Regions from separate parts of the Streptomyces sp. NPDC005898 genome, predicted to be linked through region 3. Evidence: riboswitches for the same ligand, from Rfam matches in the RefSeq annotation. Region 3 holds a riboswitch; each other region holds the start of a gene.
What was found. A riboswitch is a leader RNA that binds a small molecule or an ion and turns the genes downstream of it on or off. The one in region 3 is predicted to bind thiamine pyrophosphate.
Positions count from the first base shown of each region.

Region 1 (5,379 bases), on a different contig from region 3:
ACTAGGGTGATTTACGCACCGGGGACACTGCAATTTCCGGCGTCGCGCCCTGCCGCCGCGCCGAGCCCGCCTCCGGCACCGCGTCCGCCTCCCCGAGGACGACGACGTCCCCGGCGTCGAAGCCCGCCCCGACGACCTCGCCGACCTCGGGCGCCCGGCGCAGCGCGCACGCCGCCTCCAGGCTCGGCCCCTCCTTCGGCTGGAGGCGCAGGGCGACGTGGGTGCCGCGGAACGTACGGGCCGTCACCTCGCACGGCAGCCCCTCGTCCGGGGCGAGCAGCCGCACACCGGCCGGGCGCACCAGGATCCTGTGCCTTCCTGCCGGGGTGCCCGGCGGCACGGGAACGGCTCCCCAAACCGTCGCGGCCGTCCCACCGGTGACCGTCGCGTCCACGATGTTGTCGAAGCCCAGGAAGCGGGCGACGAACTCGTCCGCCGGACGCCGCCAGACCTCAAGGGGCGTACCGGACTGCGCGATCCGCCCGTCCCGCATGACGAGGACCCGGTCGGCGAGCGCGAACGCCTCGCCCTGGTCGTGCGTGACGGCGAGCACGGTCGTACCCAACTCGCCGAAGAGGTCGCGCAGTTCCACCACCAGCCGCTCCCGCAGCGACCGGTCGAGCTGGCCCAGCGGCTCGTCCAGCATCAGCAGCCGGGGCCGGGGGGCCAGGGCGCGCGCGAGCGCGACCCGCTGCTGCTCGCCGCCGGAGAGCGAGGCGACCGCGCGCCGCTGCGCCTTCGGCAGCCCGACGAGTTCGAGCAACTCGGCGACCCGGTCGGCCTGTTCGGAGCGCGAGGCGCCGCGCATCCGCAGCCCGAAGGCGACATTGCCCGCCACGTCGCGCTGCGGGAAGAGCTGGTGGTCCTGGAACATGAGGCCGACGCCCCGCTTGTGTGCCGGCACCCCGCGCTGGTCGCGGCCGGCCAGCTCGACCCGCCCGGCGTCGAGCGCCTGGAGCCCCGCCACCACCCGCAGCAGCGTCGACTTGCCGCTGCCGCTCGGCCCGAGCACACAGACGATCTCGTGCTCGGCGACCTCAAGGTCCACGGCGTCGAGCGCGGCCCGCGCCCCGAAGCGGACACTCGCCCCGGCAAGTCTCAGCAGGGTCATCAGAACTCTCCGGAGGTACGGTCGGCCCGCAGGCGTTCCAGGAGCAGCAGGGACACCGCGCACACCACCATCAAAAGGGTCGACAGGGCCATCGCCTGCCCGTAGTTGAGGTCACCGGCGCGGCCGAGCAGCCGGGCCACGGCGACCGGCAGCGTCGGGTTGTCGGGCCGCGCGATGAACACGGTCGCCCCGAACTCGCCGAGCGAGACGGCGAACGCGAACCCGGCGGCGATCAGCAGCGCCCGCCGCACCATCGGCAGGTCCACCTCCCGCCAGGCCCGCAGCGGCGAGGCCCCGAGGACGGCCGCCGCCTCGCGCAGCCGCCCGTCGACCGCGCGCAGGACGGGCAGCATGGTGCGCACGACGAAGGGCACGCCGACCAGGGCCTGGGCGAGCGGCACCAGGATCCAGGTGGCCCGCAGATCGAGCGGCGGCTCGTCCAGCGTGATCAGGAACCCGAAGCCGACGGTCACCGCCGACACCCCGAGCGGCAGCATGAGCAGCGCGTCGAAGCCGCGTACGAGGCGGCCCGCGCGCCGGGTGAGCGCGGCCGCGGCGAGCCCGCCGACGACGACCGCGATGGCGGTGGCCACGATCGCGTACTGGAGGGAGTTCCAGATCGCCTCGATCGGCGGCACGAGGAAGGCGCCGCCCTCCGCCGAGGTCAGCTCCGCGTAGTACGTCACGCCGAAGCCGTCGGGTCCGTCGAAGGACCGCTGGACGAGCACGCCGAGCGGCAGCAGGATCAGCAGGGCGATCGTCGCCATGACCGAGGCGAGCAGCGTCCACTGGCCGGCGCCGCGCGGGCGGCGCGCGGCGGCCGAGGCGTCGACCAGCTTCAGCACGCTCTCGCGCCGCCGTGCCGTCCACGCGTGGACCGCCAGGATCAGCCCGACCGCGGCGAACTGCACGAGGGTCAGGACGGCGGCCGTCGGCAGGTCGAGGAGCTGGGCGGTCTGGCGGTAGATCTCCACTTCGAGCGTGGAGTACGCGGGTCCGCCGAGGATCTGCACGACGCCGAAGGAGGTGAAGGTGAAGAGGAAAACCATCAGCGCGGCGGCGGCCACCGCCGGGCCGAGCGCGGGCAGTGTCACGGTCCGCCAGGCCGTCCAGCGCGAGGCGCCGAGCATCCGCGCGGCCTCCTCCTGGCGCGGATCGAGCTGCGACCAGAGCCCGCCGACCGTGCGGACGACGACCGCGTAGTTGAAGAACACGTGGGCGAGCAGGATCGCCCACACGGTGGTGTCCAGGCGTACGCCCCACAGCTCGTCGAAGAGCCCGCCGCGCCCGATCAGCGCGAGGAAGGCGGTGCCGACGACGACCGTCGGCAGCACGAACGGCACCGTCACGACGGCCCGCAGCGTCCGCTTGCCCGGGAAGTCGAAGCGCGCGAAGACGTACGCGCCGGGGAGCGCGATCAGCAGCGTGAGCGCGGTCGACGCGAGCGCCTGCCAGGTGGTGAACCACAGCACGTGCCGGACGTCGGACTGTCCCAGCACGTCCGCGATCCGCCCGAGGCGCCAGGCGCCGTCGACGCGCAGGCCGCGCGCGACGATCGCGGTGACCGGATAGGCGAAGAAGAGCGCGAAGAACGCGACGGGCACGGCCAGCAGACCGAGCCGCGTCGCGCTCCCCCGGCCGAGGCCCGCCCGGGAGGCCCGGGAGCGGGACTTCGTCACTTCAGTACGAGCGAGGTCCACGACTTGATCCACGGCTCGCGGTTGTCGGCGATCTTCTTCGGATCCATGGTCGCGGGCTTGTCGACGCGCGCGCCGTGCTCGGTGAACAGCTCGGGCAGCTTCGTGCCCTCGCGCACCGGGTTGACGAACATGTTCAGCGGCATGTCCTCCTGGAACTCCTTGCCCACGAGGAAGTCCAGGAGCGCCTTGCCGCCCTTGGTGTTCCCGGCATTGGCGAGCAGGCCCGCGTACTCGACCTGGCGGAAGCACGTGCCGGTCGCGACGCCGGTCGGGGCGTGCTTCGGCCGCGGCTTGCCGTAGAGCACCTCGACGGGCGGCGAGGAGGCGTAGGAGACGACGAGCGGCCGCTCGCCGCCCGCCTTCCTGCCGCCGGCGGAGCCGGAGAACTCCTCGTTGTAGGCCTGCTCCCAGCCGTCGACGACCTTGACGCCGTTGGCCTTGAGCTTCTTCCAGTAGCCTTGCCAGCCGTCGTCGCCGTACTCGGCGGCGGTGCCGAGCAGGAAGCCGAGGCCGGGCGAGGAGGTCGAGGCGTTCTCGGTGACCAGCAGGTCCTTGTAGGCGGGCCTGGTCAGGTCCGCGAAGGACTTCGGCGGCGCCAGCTTCTTGTCGGCGAAGTACTTCTTGTCGTAGTTCACGCAGATGTCGCCGCTGTCGACGGGCGTGACCCGGTGCTCGGCCTCGTCGACCCGGAACTCCGGCCTGATCGCGCCCGAGCCCTTGGCCTCGTACGACTGGAAGAGGCCGTGGTCGAGCGCCCGCGACAGAAGGGTGTTGTCGACGCCGAAGAAGACGTCGCCCTGCGGGTTGTCCTTGGAGAGGATCGCCTTGTTCACGGCGGCGCCCGCGTCGCCGTCCTTGAGGACCTTGACCCGGTACCCGGAGCGCTTCTCGAAGTCCTTCAGTACGTCCTTGGAGACGTTGAAGGAGTCGTGGCTGACGAGGGTGACGGTCTTGGAGTCGGCCTCGTCGGAGCCGTCCCCGGAGCCGCAGGCCGAGAGGGCGCCGAGCCCGAGGCCCACCGCGACGGCGACGGACGTGATCTTCTTGGTGCTCACTTGGATGTCCTCCTGGGTGTCCAGGAAGAGACGCGGCCCTGCCCGCGGGCCCAGGGGCACACGGGCAGGGCGCAACAGCTTGAGTCGTGCCCGAACTTCCTACCCAGAATGACCTGGGCGAGGTTCAGAGGGTCTGCGGCCCACCTGTCCAAGGTGCCGCACTCTCAGCGCTGTGGCGCTCCCCTGTCGGAATATGCAGATGTGATGACGACCGTACGCGACCGTGTGTGCGAGGCGTACGCCCGTCAGACTACCTCTCGGCCGCGGCGAGCTGGCCGCACGCCCCGTCGATCTCCTGGCCGCGGGTGTCCCGGATGGTCACCGGCACCCCGTGGGCCGCGATGGCCTCCACGAACGCCTTCTCGTCCTCGGGCCGCGAGGCCGTCCACTTCGAGCCCGGCGTGGGGTTCAGCGGGATGAGGTTCACGTGGACCGGCTTGCCCTTGAGCAGCCGGCCGAGCCGGTCACCGCGCCACCCCTGGTCGTTGATGTCGCGGATCAGCGCGTACTCGATGGACAGGCGGCGGCCGGACTTGGCGGCGTACTCCCAGCCCGCGTCGAGCACCTCCCGCACCTTCCACCGCGTGTTGACGGGGACGAGCGTGTCGCGCAGGTCGTCGTCCGGGGCGTGCAGCGAGATGGCGAGGCGGCACTTGAAGCCCTCGTCGGAGAACCGGTGGATGGCGGGCACGAGCCCCACCGTCGACACCGTGATGCCGCGCTGCGAGAGGCCGAGCCCGTCGGGCTCGGGGTCGGTGAGGCGGCGGATGGCGCCCGTCACGCGGTTGTAGTTGGCCAGTGGCTCGCCCATGCCCATGAAGACGATGTTGGACAGCCGCGCGGGCCCGCCGGGGATCTCGCCGTCCCGCAGGGCGCGCATGCCGTCCACGATCTGGTGCACGATCTCGCCCGTCGACAGGTTCCGGTCGAGGCCGGCCTGGCCGGTGGCGCAGAACGGGCAGTTCATGCCGCACCCGGCCTGGGAGCTGATGCACATGGTCACCCGGTCGGGGTAGCGCATGAGCACCGACTCGACCAGCGTGCCGTCGAAGAGGCGCCACAGCGTCTTGCGCGTGGTGTCGTCGTCGCAGCTGATGTGCCGCACCACGGACATCAGGTCGGGCAGCAGCGCTTCCCGGAGCTTGTCGCGCGCGCCGGCGGGGATGTCGGTCCACTCGGCCGGGTCGTGGGCGTAGCGCGCGAAGTAGTGCTGCGAGAGCTGCTTGGCGCGGAACGGCTTCTCGCCGATGGCGGCGACGGCTTCTTTGCGCTCGGCGGGCGTGAGGTCGGCGAGGTGCCGCGGCGGCTTCTTGGCTCCGCGGGGCGCGACGAAGGTGAGTTCTCCGGGTACAGGCATGGTTCTTCCAGTGTCGCAGACATGTGGCAAGGGGCCCGCCGCCCTGTGGACAACGAGCCCCATACGCACATCCGCGCAGGTCAGACGGTCAGCCAGACCCCACGAAGATCACCAGCAGGAGCCAGACGACCGGGGCCGTCGGCAGCAGGGAGTCCA
Region 1 covers NZ_JBEXWC010000014.1:37,366-42,744, forward strand. The annotation lists partial or broken gene ABZ385_RS19815 (ABC transporter ATP-binding protein) at 92-1,111, opposite strand; gene ABZ385_RS19820 (iron ABC transporter permease) at 1,111-2,811, opposite strand; gene ABZ385_RS19825 (thiamine ABC transporter substrate-binding protein) at 2,787-3,866, opposite strand; TPP riboswitch at 3,945-4,061, opposite strand; gene rlmN (23S rRNA (adenine(2503)-C(2))-methyltransferase RlmN) at 4,117-5,223, opposite strand; gene ABZ385_RS19835 (phosphatidate cytidylyltransferase) at 5,312-5,379, opposite strand, start outside.
Region 1: it holds a riboswitch for thiamine pyrophosphate, as region 3 does, so the genes downstream of both, ABZ385_RS19825 (thiamine ABC transporter substrate-binding protein) here and thiO (glycine oxidase ThiO) in region 3, are expected to answer to the same signal.

Region 2 (5,379 bases), on a different contig from region 3:
CCACGGCGGGAGCCGGCGCGACCGCCGTCGTCGCGGTCCTCGCGCCCGTCCTCGCGGGGGCGGCCGCCGCGATCTTCCTGCTCGTCGGCTACATCCTGAAGATGCTCAACCCCGAGCCCGCCTTCGCGGACACCATGCTCACCGCGGGATGGGTGTTCGGCGCGCTGACGGCCGTGGGCATCCTGATCGCCGCGGTCGGTCTCCTCCTGACAGCCCTGCGCAACGGCTCCACCTCCCTGCAGGCGGGCCCGCACGGCGAGCTGCACGAGGAGGTGGCCCGGGCCAGACAGGCCTGGAGCGTGGCGCTCCTGGAACAGGGCCTCGTGCCGTTCCTGCGGGCGGCCCTGGCGGATCCCGGGGCGGCGCCCGCCGCCCGCACGCCCTCACAGGTCCCCGGCGACCGGTCCGGCGGCCGCATGCCCCAACTCGGCTACCACCGCCCGGGCTTCAGCAGCCCGGACGGCGGCGGGGCGCCGGGGTCACGACCGAGCTACTCCAGCCCGGACTTCTCCAGCCCGGACTTCGGCGGGCCCGATCACAAGCCGGAGTAGGCCGGGGAGTCCGCAGAGCCGATCCGGCGCTCTGCGGACACCCCGTCCGTGGGGCGCGCTCAGTCGGCGATCGGCAGATAGACCCGGTTGCCCGCCGCGGCGAACTCCTTGGACTTCTGCTCCATGCCCGCCTCGATGTCGTCCTGCTCCAGGTCACCGCCGTGCCGGCGGCGGATGTCCTGGGAGATCTTCATCGAGCAGAACTTCGGCCCGCACATCGAGCAGAAGTGCGCCGTCTTCGCGGGCTCGGCCGGCAGCGTCTCGTCGTGGAACTCCCGCGCCGTGACCGGGTCCAGGGCGAGATTGAACTGATCCTCCCAGCGGAACTCGAAGCGCGCGTCCGAGAGCGCGTCGTCCCAGGCCTGCGCGCCCGGGTGCCCCTTGGCGAGGTCCGCCGCGTGCGCCGCGATCTTGTACGTGATGACGCCGGTCTTCACGTCGTCGCGGTTGGGCAGTCCCAGGTGCTCCTTGGGCGTGACGTAGCAGAGCATGGCCGTGCCCCACCAGCCGATCATCGCGGCCCCGATGCCGGAGGTGATGTGGTCGTAGGCGGGCGCGATGTCGGTGGTCAGCGGGCCGAGCGTGTAGAACGGCGCCTCCTCGCAGATCTCCTGCTGGAGGTCGATGTTCTCCTTGATCTTGTGCATCGGGACGTGCCCGGGGCCCTCGATCATCGTCTGCACGTTGTGCCGCTTGGCGATCGTGTTGAGTTCGCCGAGCGTGCGCAGCTCCGCGAACTGCGCCTCGTCATTGGCGTCCGCGATGGAACCGGGCCGCAGACCGTCGCCGAGCGAGTACGTCACGTCGTACGCGGCGAGGATCTCGCACAGCTCCTCGAAGTGCTCGTAGAGGAAGCTCTCCTTGTGGTGCGCGAGGCACCAGGCGGCCATGATCGAACCGCCGCGCGAGACGATGCCGGTCTTGCGGCGCGCGGTCAGCGGCACATACGGCAGGCGCACGCCCGCGTGCACCGTCATGTAGTCCACGCCCTGCTCGGCCTGTTCGATGACCGTGTCCTTGTAGATCTCCCAGGTCAGCTCCTCGGCCTTGCCGTCGACCTTCTCCAGGGCCTGGTAGAGCGGCACGGTGCCGATGGGCACGGGGGAGTTGCGCAGCACCCACTCGCGGGTGGTGTGGATGTTGCGGCCGGTGGAGAGGTCCATGACCGTGTCGGCGCCCCACTGGGTCGCCCAGGTCATCTTGTCCACCTCCTCCTCGATGGAGGAGGTGACCGCGGAGTTGCCGATGTTGGCGTTCACCTTCACCAGGAACTTCTTGCCGATGATCATCGGCTCGATCTCCGGGTGGTTGACGTTGGCCGGGATCACGGCACGGCCCGCCGCGACCTCCTCCCGCACGATCTCGGGGTCCATGTTCTCGCGGATCCCGATGAACTCCATCTCGGGCGTGATCTCCCCGCGCCGGGCGTACGCGAGCTGCGTCACCGCCTGACCCGGGCGGCCGCGACGCGGCTGGCGGGGGCGGCCGGGGAAGACCGCGTCGAGGTTCCGCAGCCCGCCGCGGGGCGAGGTGTGCTTGATGCCGTCGTCCTCGGGGCGGAGCGGACGGCCCACGTACTCCTCGGTGTCGCCGCGGGCGATGATCCAGTTCTCCCGCAGCGGGGGCAGCCCGCGACGGACGTCGGTCTCGGCCGACGGGTCGGTGTACGGCCCCGACGTGTCGTACAACGTGACGGCCTTGCCGTTGGTGAGGTGCACCTGGCGGACCGGCACCCGCAGGTCGGGGCGCGAGCCCTCGACGTACGCCTTGTGCCAGCCGATGGACTTCCCGGCCTCGTCGCGCTGGTTCCAGACCTGGTCCTGGCCCTTGTCCTGGGCCTGGTCCTGACTCTGGTCCCGCGTCGAGGCAGGCGTGCGTGCGTCCGATGTGGTCATGAGACCTACTCCCTACGCCGGCATTACCCGGTAACAGGTTCGGCGGTCGACGCAGCGGATCCCGTACGGCTCGTGCACATCTCGTGCCGCTTCGTACGGAGGTCAGCGCCCTCTCAGCCCGGTGCTCCGAGCTCCCGCGATTGCAAAGGTGGCTCCACGCTAGCGTCATGTCGGCCGCGCTGAACAGAGGGCCCCCTCCGTTCTTGCGATGATCGGGCCGTGACCACCACACCCCCGCCGCCGCCTCCCCACTCCCGACCGCCCCACTCGGGCCCGCCGGACCCCGGCCCCGGCCCCGGGCACGCACGCGGCCAAGGTCACGGGTCGGCACACGGGCCCGGGCACGCCCTTGGGCGCGAACCGGTGCCCGGACCCGCGCCCACACCCGGGCACGTGCAGGGCGGCGAGCCGGGCAAGGGGCACGGCGGGCACGACGGCGGGCACGGGCACGGCGGCGGGCACGGAGGGCATGGGCACGGCGGCGGGCACGGGCACGGCGGGCACTCGCACAGCCACGGCCCGGCCGCGCCCGTCTCCCAGCATCTGCGCAAGGTCATCGCCGCGGTGCTGATTCCCTTCGCCGCCGCGGTCGTCGTCGGGCTCGTCGTGCTCTGGCCGGGTGGTACGCCCTCGCACGAGCGGACGGGAGTCGGCTTCGACCGGCAGACGCAGTCGGCGAAGGTCACCAAGGTGCGGGAGCTGCCCTGCAAGGACCTCAACCCCTCGCAGACCCCGCCCAACGGCGACACCTCCACCGCCGAGGGCCAGTCCGCCCAGTCCCGTGCGAGCGGCACCTGCAAGAAGGCGCTGATCGAGGTCTCCGCCGGCAAGGACAAGGGCCGCACGTTCACCGAGATCATCCAGCCGGACTCGGCCCGCCAACTGCACCAGGGCCAAGAGGTGGTGGTCGCCTACGAGCCCAAGGCGCCCGAGGGGCTCCAGTACTCGGTCACCGATGTGAACCGCAAGATGCCCATGGCGCTGCTCGCCGGCATCTTCGCGCTGGCGGTCGTCGTGGTCGGCCGGTTGCGCGGCGCGATGGCCCTGGTCGCACTCGCCGTCAGCTTCCTGGTCCTCACCTTCTTCATCCTGCCGGCCATCCTCCAGGGCTCGAACCCGCTGGTCGTGGCCGTGATCGGGGCGAGCGCCATCATGCTGGTCGCGCTCTATCTCTGCCACGGGCTCACGGCCCGTACGTCCGTCGCGGTGCTCGGTACGCTCATCTCGCTCCTCCTGATCGGCCTGTTGGGCTCCCTGTTCATCGGCTGGGCCGCGCTGACCGGCAACACGGACGACAACACCGGTCTCATCCACGGCCTCTACCCGTCCATCGACATGAGCGGCCTGCTGCTCGCGGGCGTCATCATCGGCTCCCTCGGCGTCCTCGACGACGTGACGGTCACCCAGACCTCGGCGGTCTGGGAACTGCACCAGGCCAACCCGGCCATGGGCTGGCGCGGCCTCTACCGCGCGGGCATCCGTATCGGCCGCGACCACATCGCGTCCGTCGTCAACACCCTCGTCCTCGCCTACGCGGGTGCCGCGCTTCCCCTGCTGCTGCTCTTCTCGATCGCGCAGTCCAGCGTGGGCACGGTCGCCAACAGCGAGTTGGTCGCCGAGGAGATCGTGCGCACCCTGATCGGCTCCATCGGCCTGGTCGCCTCGGTGCCGGTGACGACCGCGCTGGCCGCCCTGGTCGTCTCCGCCGACCGCTCGTCCGGCCCCCTCATCCCGGCCCCGGCCACCGGTACGCCGGCCCCACGCTCCTCCCGAGGCGGAAAGGGACGCCGCCGCAAGGCCTGACGCCGGCAAATGCACCAATCTGCCATGCGTATCGACCCGTTGGCTTGTTAGCCCGTTGGCCGCCGGCGGTCAGCCCGCGTTCTGCTCCTCCGCCAGGATCCGGTCGAGCGCCTCGTCGAGGTGCGCCTCGAAGTCGGCGAGGGCTCGCTCCTGCCCGATCGGCACCAGCTTGTCCGTGCGGTCCAGGAAGGCGAGCAGCGGTGGGATCCCCACCCGGAACAGCGCCTGGTCCTCGCCGACCTGAAGCCTGATCAGGGCCTCGTCCAGCGTCTCGGGATCGGTGGGTTCGATGCGCACGTCCCCCACCCCGCACGGCTTGACCACCCCGTCGATCAGCAGCTCCCGCCCGAAGGCCCAGGTCACCGGGGCGTCGCCGGGCAGGTGGAAGGTCAGCCGCACGGCATAAGGATCTTCGGTCTCATAGCGCAACTCCACGGGGATACGAAACGACAGCTCCTCGGAAACAAGGAAGCTCATCATGACTTCTGCCTGAACCGACTCGTCCATTGCGCTCTACCCCGTCACATAGCCCTCGAGTGGCCAGGAACCCACTTCCTGACGCTCCTGGCATCTTGCTGAACGTACACACCTGATCACAAGGAGTGAGTTTTCAGATGCTGATAGAGAAGGCGAGTGTCCCTAGCAGCTTCCCGATCTCCCGCTGCAATCTCTCCGCGGCGGGCATCAGACGGGCCGCCTGGGTGGCGGGCACGGAGATGGCCAGGGTCGCCGCCGTGTTCCCCGCCAGGATCGGAACGGCGGCACAGACCGTCCCGAGCGCGTACTCCTGGCGCTCCACGACCGGACGCATGCGCTCCATGGCATCGAGCCGACGCAGGAACGTGCGGTCGTCCCGGACCGAGTACCGCGTGATCGACCGCACCGGATAGCGGTGGAGGTGGTCCTGCCGCGCCTCTGCGTCCAGTTGGGACAGGAGGCACTGGCCGATGGCGTGGGCATGGCCCGTCTCGCGGAAGTCGGCCCACTCCTCGACGGCCGGATTACCCGGGGTGTCGGAGACCGCGACGACCTCGATCTCGCCCTCCCGGTACACGGCGAAGTACACCGGCACTCCGATGGCATCACGGCAGTGCGCGAGGGCCTCACCGATCATGCCGCGACGATTCTGC
Region 2 covers NZ_JBEXWC010000002.1:473,176-478,554, reverse strand. The annotation lists gene ABZ385_RS04930 (hypothetical protein) at 1-551, shown strand, start outside; gene thiC (phosphomethylpyrimidine synthase ThiC) at 611-2,446, opposite strand; TPP riboswitch at 2,439-2,594, opposite strand; gene ABZ385_RS04920 (YibE/F family protein) at 2,840-4,249, shown strand; gene ABZ385_RS04915 (SsgA family sporulation/cell division regulator) at 4,319-4,756, opposite strand; gene ABZ385_RS04910 (IclR family transcriptional regulator C-terminal domain-containing protein) at 4,860-5,379, opposite strand, start outside.
Region 2: it holds a riboswitch for thiamine pyrophosphate, as region 3 does, so the genes downstream of both, thiC (phosphomethylpyrimidine synthase ThiC) here and thiO (glycine oxidase ThiO) in region 3, are expected to answer to the same signal.

Region 3 (5,379 bases):
ATGCGCCCCTCGATCCGGTAACGGCTGTCGAGCAGCTGCCCGACGAGGGGGTCCTGAAGGGTCGTGTCCACGCAGGGGAGTCTACGAGCCGCCACCGACACCTCGTCCCGGCCGGTCCTGCCCGCGGCCGGACTGCAGCCGAGCTGTGACGGGCGCCGGGCCCCCGGCGGGCAGCCGTGAGCGCCCAGAGCCCCGCCCTTCTCAGGGCGTCCCGAACGCCGGCCGCTCCGGATCGAGCCTGGCCATGCCCTCCGCGGGAGAGGACGCCTCCGCGAAGTGCCGCCGGGGAATCCGCCCGGCCCGGTGGGCGAGGCGCCCCGCCTCGACGCCGTGCCGCATGGCCTCCGCCATCAGGACCGGCTCCTGCGCCCGCGTCACCGCCGAGGCGAGCATCACGCCCGCGCACCCCAGCTCCATCGCGAGCGTGGCGTCGGACGCCGTGCCCGCGCCCGCGTCCAGGATCACCGGCACGCGCGCGTGCTCCACGATCAGCTGGAAGTTGTGCGGATTGCGGATGCCGAGCCCCGAGCCGATGGGCGAGCCGAGCGGCATGATCGCCGCGCAGCCCACGTCCTGGAGCTTGCGGGCGAGCACCGGGTCGTCGTTCGTGTACGGCAGGACCGTGAAACCGTCGTCGACCAGAATCTCGGCGGCGTCCAGCAGCTCGATCGGGTCGGGCAGCAGCGTCCGCTCGTCCGCGATGACCTCCAGCTTCACCAGGTCCGTGCCGAGCGCCTCGCGCGCGAGGCGGGCGGTCAGGACGGCCTCACCGGCGGTGTAGCAGCCCGCCGTGTTCGGCAGGACGCGGATGCCGAGCCGGTCGAGCACGGAGAGCACCGAGCCCTGCACGCCCGGGTCGAGGCGGCGCATCGCGACGGTGGTCAGCTCGGTGCCGGACGCGACCAGGGACCGTTCCAGGACGTCGAGGCTGGGCGCCCCGCCCGTACCCATGATCAGGCGCGAGGAGAGGGTGAGCCCGCCGAGGACGAAAGGGTCGTCTGCCATGGTCGGATCAGCCTCCCTGGACGGCGGTGAGCACTTCGACGCGGTCGCCGGCGACGAGTGCCGTGCCGGTCCACCGCGCGCGCGGGACGACGGTCTCGTTGAGGGCGGCGGCGACACCGGAGGGCGCCGCGGTGAGCGTGGCGACGAGGACGTCGAGCGTGGTGCCCGGGGCCACTTCGCGCGCCTCCCCATTGACGGAGACGGAAATGTTCGTACTCATGCGGGTTGCTCCGTGAACGACTGCGTAGGGGGGACGGGGGAGGGCCCGGTGAAGCGCCGCGGGGTGAACGGGCGCGCCTCGTCGGGCAGTTCCCCGGTGGTCAGGGCGTGCGCCATGACGTCGCCCGTCACGGGCGTCAGCAGCACGCCGTTGCGGTAGTGCCCGGTGGCCAGCAGCAGGCCGGGCAGCCGGGTCGGGCCGAGCAGCGGCGCGTTGTCGGGGGAGGCCGGGCGCAGGCCTGCGCGGGTCTCGGTCAGCGGCAGCTCCGTGATGCCGGGCACGAGTTCGTGGGCGTCCCGCAGGAGTTCGTAGACGCCGCCCGCCGTGACCGTGGTGTCCCAGCCCAGTTCCTCGCTGGTGGCGCCGACGACCAGCTCGCCGTTCTCGCGCGGCACGAGGTAGAGGTGGCTGCCGCGCACGACCGCGCGCACGGTGCGGCTCAGGAACGGCGCGTACGGCTTCGGCACACTCAGCCGCAGCACCTGCCCCTTCACCGGCCGCACGGGCGGCAGCACGTCGTCCGGCACGCCCGCCAGGCGCCCGCTGAGACTGCCCGCCGCCAGCACCACCTGCCCCGCGTGCAGCTCGGTGCCGTCCCCGAGGAGCACTCCCCGGGCCCGCTCGCCCGCGACCGACAGCCGCTCGGCCCACGCGCGGTGCAGGGCGACGCCCGCCCGCTCGCAGGCCACCAGGAGCGCCGCCGCGAGCCGGCGCGGGTCGACCTGGTGGTCGCCGTCGACGCGCAGCCCGCCCCGCACGCCCGGGGCCAGCATCGGCTCCAAGCGGCGGCACTCGCGGCCGCTCAGCCACTCCGAATCCAGGCCGGAACGGCTCTGGAGGGCGTGCAGCTCGCGCAGATGGGCCCGGTCGTCGGCGTCGAGCGCGACCGCGAGCGTGCCGCACGCGCGATGGCCGACGTCGCGGCCGCTCGCCTCGGTCAGTTCGGCGACGAAGTCCGGATAGCGGCGCGCGGAGGCGAGGTTGAGCCCCAGCAGGGTCTGCTCGCCGTGGTGCAGTTCGGTGACGGCGGCCAGCATGCCGGCCGCGACCCGCGCGGCGCCGCCGCCCGGTTCGGGGTCCACGACGGCGACCGAGAGGCCGCGCTGCGCGGCCCGCCAGGCCGTGACCAGGCCGATGATGCCGCCCCCCACGACGAGGACGTCCGTCGGGCCCGTGGATCGCGCCGGCGGCGCGTGTGCCGATGTACGTGGCTGCATGGGCGTCCAGCCCCTCCCTTCGCCGGCATGACCCGGATCAGGTTCGTACGGTCGGAGGCCGTCCAGCCTCCCTCTCAGCCCGGTGCGTCCGGGCTCCCGCGAGTGCTCTGCGCCGACCACCCTAGCCCGTCGCCCGGTGAGGCAGTAGGGGAGCTGTCCGGGCATGGACGGTGACGTTGTGTCAGAGATCTCCTTACCGGCCTCTGAGGACAGCCCCGCCCGCCGCCCTACAGTGATCGGGTGAGCGAGCAGCAGAGGCAGAGCGGGCAGCAGGGGCAGGCCGGGCGGCGCGTCGTCATCGTCGGCGCCGGAATGGCCGGGGTGCAGACCGCCGTGGCCCTGCGCGAGCAGGGTTTCGCCGGCACGGTCACCCTCATCGGGGCGGAGCCGCACCAGCCCTACGACAGGCCGCCGCTGTCCAAGGCGGTGCTGCTCGGCAAGGCGGAGGGCTCCGCGTTCGACATCGACTTCGAGGCCCTCGGCATCGACCTCACCCTGGGCCGCGAGGTCACCGGGGTGCGCCCCGCCGACCACGTGCTGGACACCGCCGAAGGACCGGTCGGCTACGACGTCCTGGTCCTCGCCACGGGCGCCGAACCGATCCGGCTGCCGGGCACCGAAGGCGTCCCCGGCGTCCACCTGCTGCGCACCCTGGACGACGCCGAGCGGCTGCGGCCGGTCCTCGCCGCGCAGCACGACATCGTGGTCGTGGGGGCCGGCTGGATCGGCGCGGAGTTCGCGACGGCCGCGCGCGAGGCGGGCTGCGCCGTCACCGTGGTCGAGGCCGCGGGGCGGCCGCTGGCCGGAGCGCTGCCGGAAGAGGTCGCCGCCCGCATGGCGGGCTGGTACGCGGACTCCGGAGCCGCTCTGCGCACCCACGCGCGCGTGGAGCGCGTCGAGCCCGGCGCGGTGCTCCTCTCCGACGGGACCCGGCTGCCCGCCGGCGCCGTCGTCGTCGGCATCGGTGCGCGCCCCGCGACGGGCTGGCTGGCCGGCTCCGGCATCGAGCTGGGCGCCCACCGGGAGGTCGTGGCCGACGACCACCTGCGCGCCTCGGCGCCCGACGTGTACGCGGTCGGCGACTGCGCCTCCTTCCCCTCCGCCAGGTACGGCGAGCGCCTGCTCGTCCACCACTGGGACAACGCCCTCCAGGGCCCGCGCGCCGTGGCGGCCGACATCATCGGCGACACCCCGACGGCGTACGACCCGGTGCCCTACTTCTGGTCGGAGCAGTTCGGCCGTTTCGTGCAGTACGCGGGCCACCACACGGCGACCGACGAGCTGGTGTGGCGCGGCGACCCGACGGGGGTGGCCTGGTCGGTGTGCTGGCTCAGGAGCGGCGCCCTTGCGGCGGTCCTCGCGGTGGGTCGCCCCAGGGACCTGGCCCAGGGCCGCAAGCTGATCGAGGCGGGCACCCACCTGGACCCGGTCCTGGCGGCCGACCCGTCGGTGCCGCTGAAGAAGGCGGCACTGTAGGAAGAAGGCGGCGCTTCAGGAAGAAGGCGGGGCTGCGGGACGCCACCGGGGAGAGCCAGGCACGCCCGGGCCCCCGGCCAGAGATACGCTGGGGCGGTGACCGAGATTGACTCAAAGACCGACGCGCTCGTCCCCGCCTGGCTCCACCTCCCCGACATCGCCGAAATGCTCGACGTCGAGGTGACGCGCGTACGCCAGCTGGTCAAGGAAGGCCAGCTGATCGCCGTACGCCGTGGTGAGAACCGCACGCTCCAGGTGCCGGCCGCCTTCATCGACGGCGACAAGGTCGTCAAGGGCCTCGTCGGCACTCTGACGCTGCTGCGGGACGACGGCTTCTCCGACGAAGAGATGCTGGAGTGGCTCTTCACCCCCGACCCCTCCCTGCCCGGCACCCCCGCGCAGGCCCTGAGCGAGAATCGCGGCACGGAGGTGAAGCGCCGCGCCCAGGCGCTCGCCGTCTGACCGAACACACCGCTTCGGGTGCGGGCCGCGTTCGCGCGCGGCCCGCGTCGCCCATCCACACCGGGGGGATCTCTCCATGGCCGCCGACCACCCGCGCGCCCAGCTCGCCGACGCCCGTCTCTACCTGTGCGTGGACGCCCGCAGGCGCCAGGGCGACCTCCCCGAGTTCCTCGACGCCGTCCTCGCGGGCGGCGTCGACATCGTGCAGCTGCGCGACAAGGGCATGGAGGCCGGCGAGGAGCTGGCGCACCTGGAGGTCTTCGCCGACGCCGCACGGCGGCACGGCAAGCTCCTCGCGGTCAACGACCGGGCGGACGTCGCGCACGCCATCGGCGCCGACGTCCTCCACCTCGGCCAGGGCGACCTGCCGGTCCCCGCCGCCCGCGCCATCCTCGGCCGGGACGTGGCTATCGGCCGCTCCACGCACGCCGAGTCCGAGGCCGCCGCGGCCGCCGCCCAGGAGGGCGTGGACTACTTCTGCACGGGCCCCTGCTGGCCCACCCCCACCAAGCCGGGCCGCCACGCCCCCGGCCTGGACCTGGTCCGGTACACGGCCTCCCTCGGCACGGACCGCCCCTGGTTCGCCATCGGCGGCATCGACGCGGGCAATCTCGACCAGGTCCTCGAAGCGGGCGCGCGCCGCGTGGTCGTCGTACGGGCGATCACCGAGGCCGACGACCCCGGCGCGGCCGCAGCGGACTTCGCGAAGCGGCTGCGTACGGCCGGCTGAGCCGTGGCGCGGACGTGGTGCTGCCGTGGCGCGGACATGGCGCTGCCGTGGTGTGACCGGGGCGCGGCCGTGTCCGGTCCGTGGACAAGACCCCCGACAAATGCCCTGAAATCGCCAGGTCCGGTTGGGGGACCGCCGGGGCCTGGCTAACCTGCCCATATGGCCCTAGGCACAGCTTCCACCAGGACGGACCGCGCGCGCACCGTGCGCGACATGCTCGCGACCGGCAAGACGACGTACTCGTTCGAGTTCTCCGCGCCGAAGACCCC
Region 3 covers NZ_JBEXWC010000007.1:152,491-157,869, reverse strand. The annotation lists gene pknB (Stk1 family PASTA domain-containing Ser/Thr kinase) at 1-71, opposite strand, end outside; gene ABZ385_RS12570 (thiazole synthase) at 202-1,005, opposite strand; gene thiS (sulfur carrier protein ThiS) at 1,013-1,225, opposite strand; gene thiO (glycine oxidase ThiO) at 1,222-2,442, opposite strand; TPP riboswitch at 2,440-2,552, opposite strand; gene ABZ385_RS12555 (FAD-dependent oxidoreductase) at 2,683-3,918, shown strand; gene ABZ385_RS12550 (Rv2175c family DNA-binding protein) at 4,015-4,380, shown strand; gene thiE (thiamine phosphate synthase) at 4,457-5,110, shown strand; gene metF (methylenetetrahydrofolate reductase [NAD(P)H]) at 5,270-5,379, shown strand, end outside.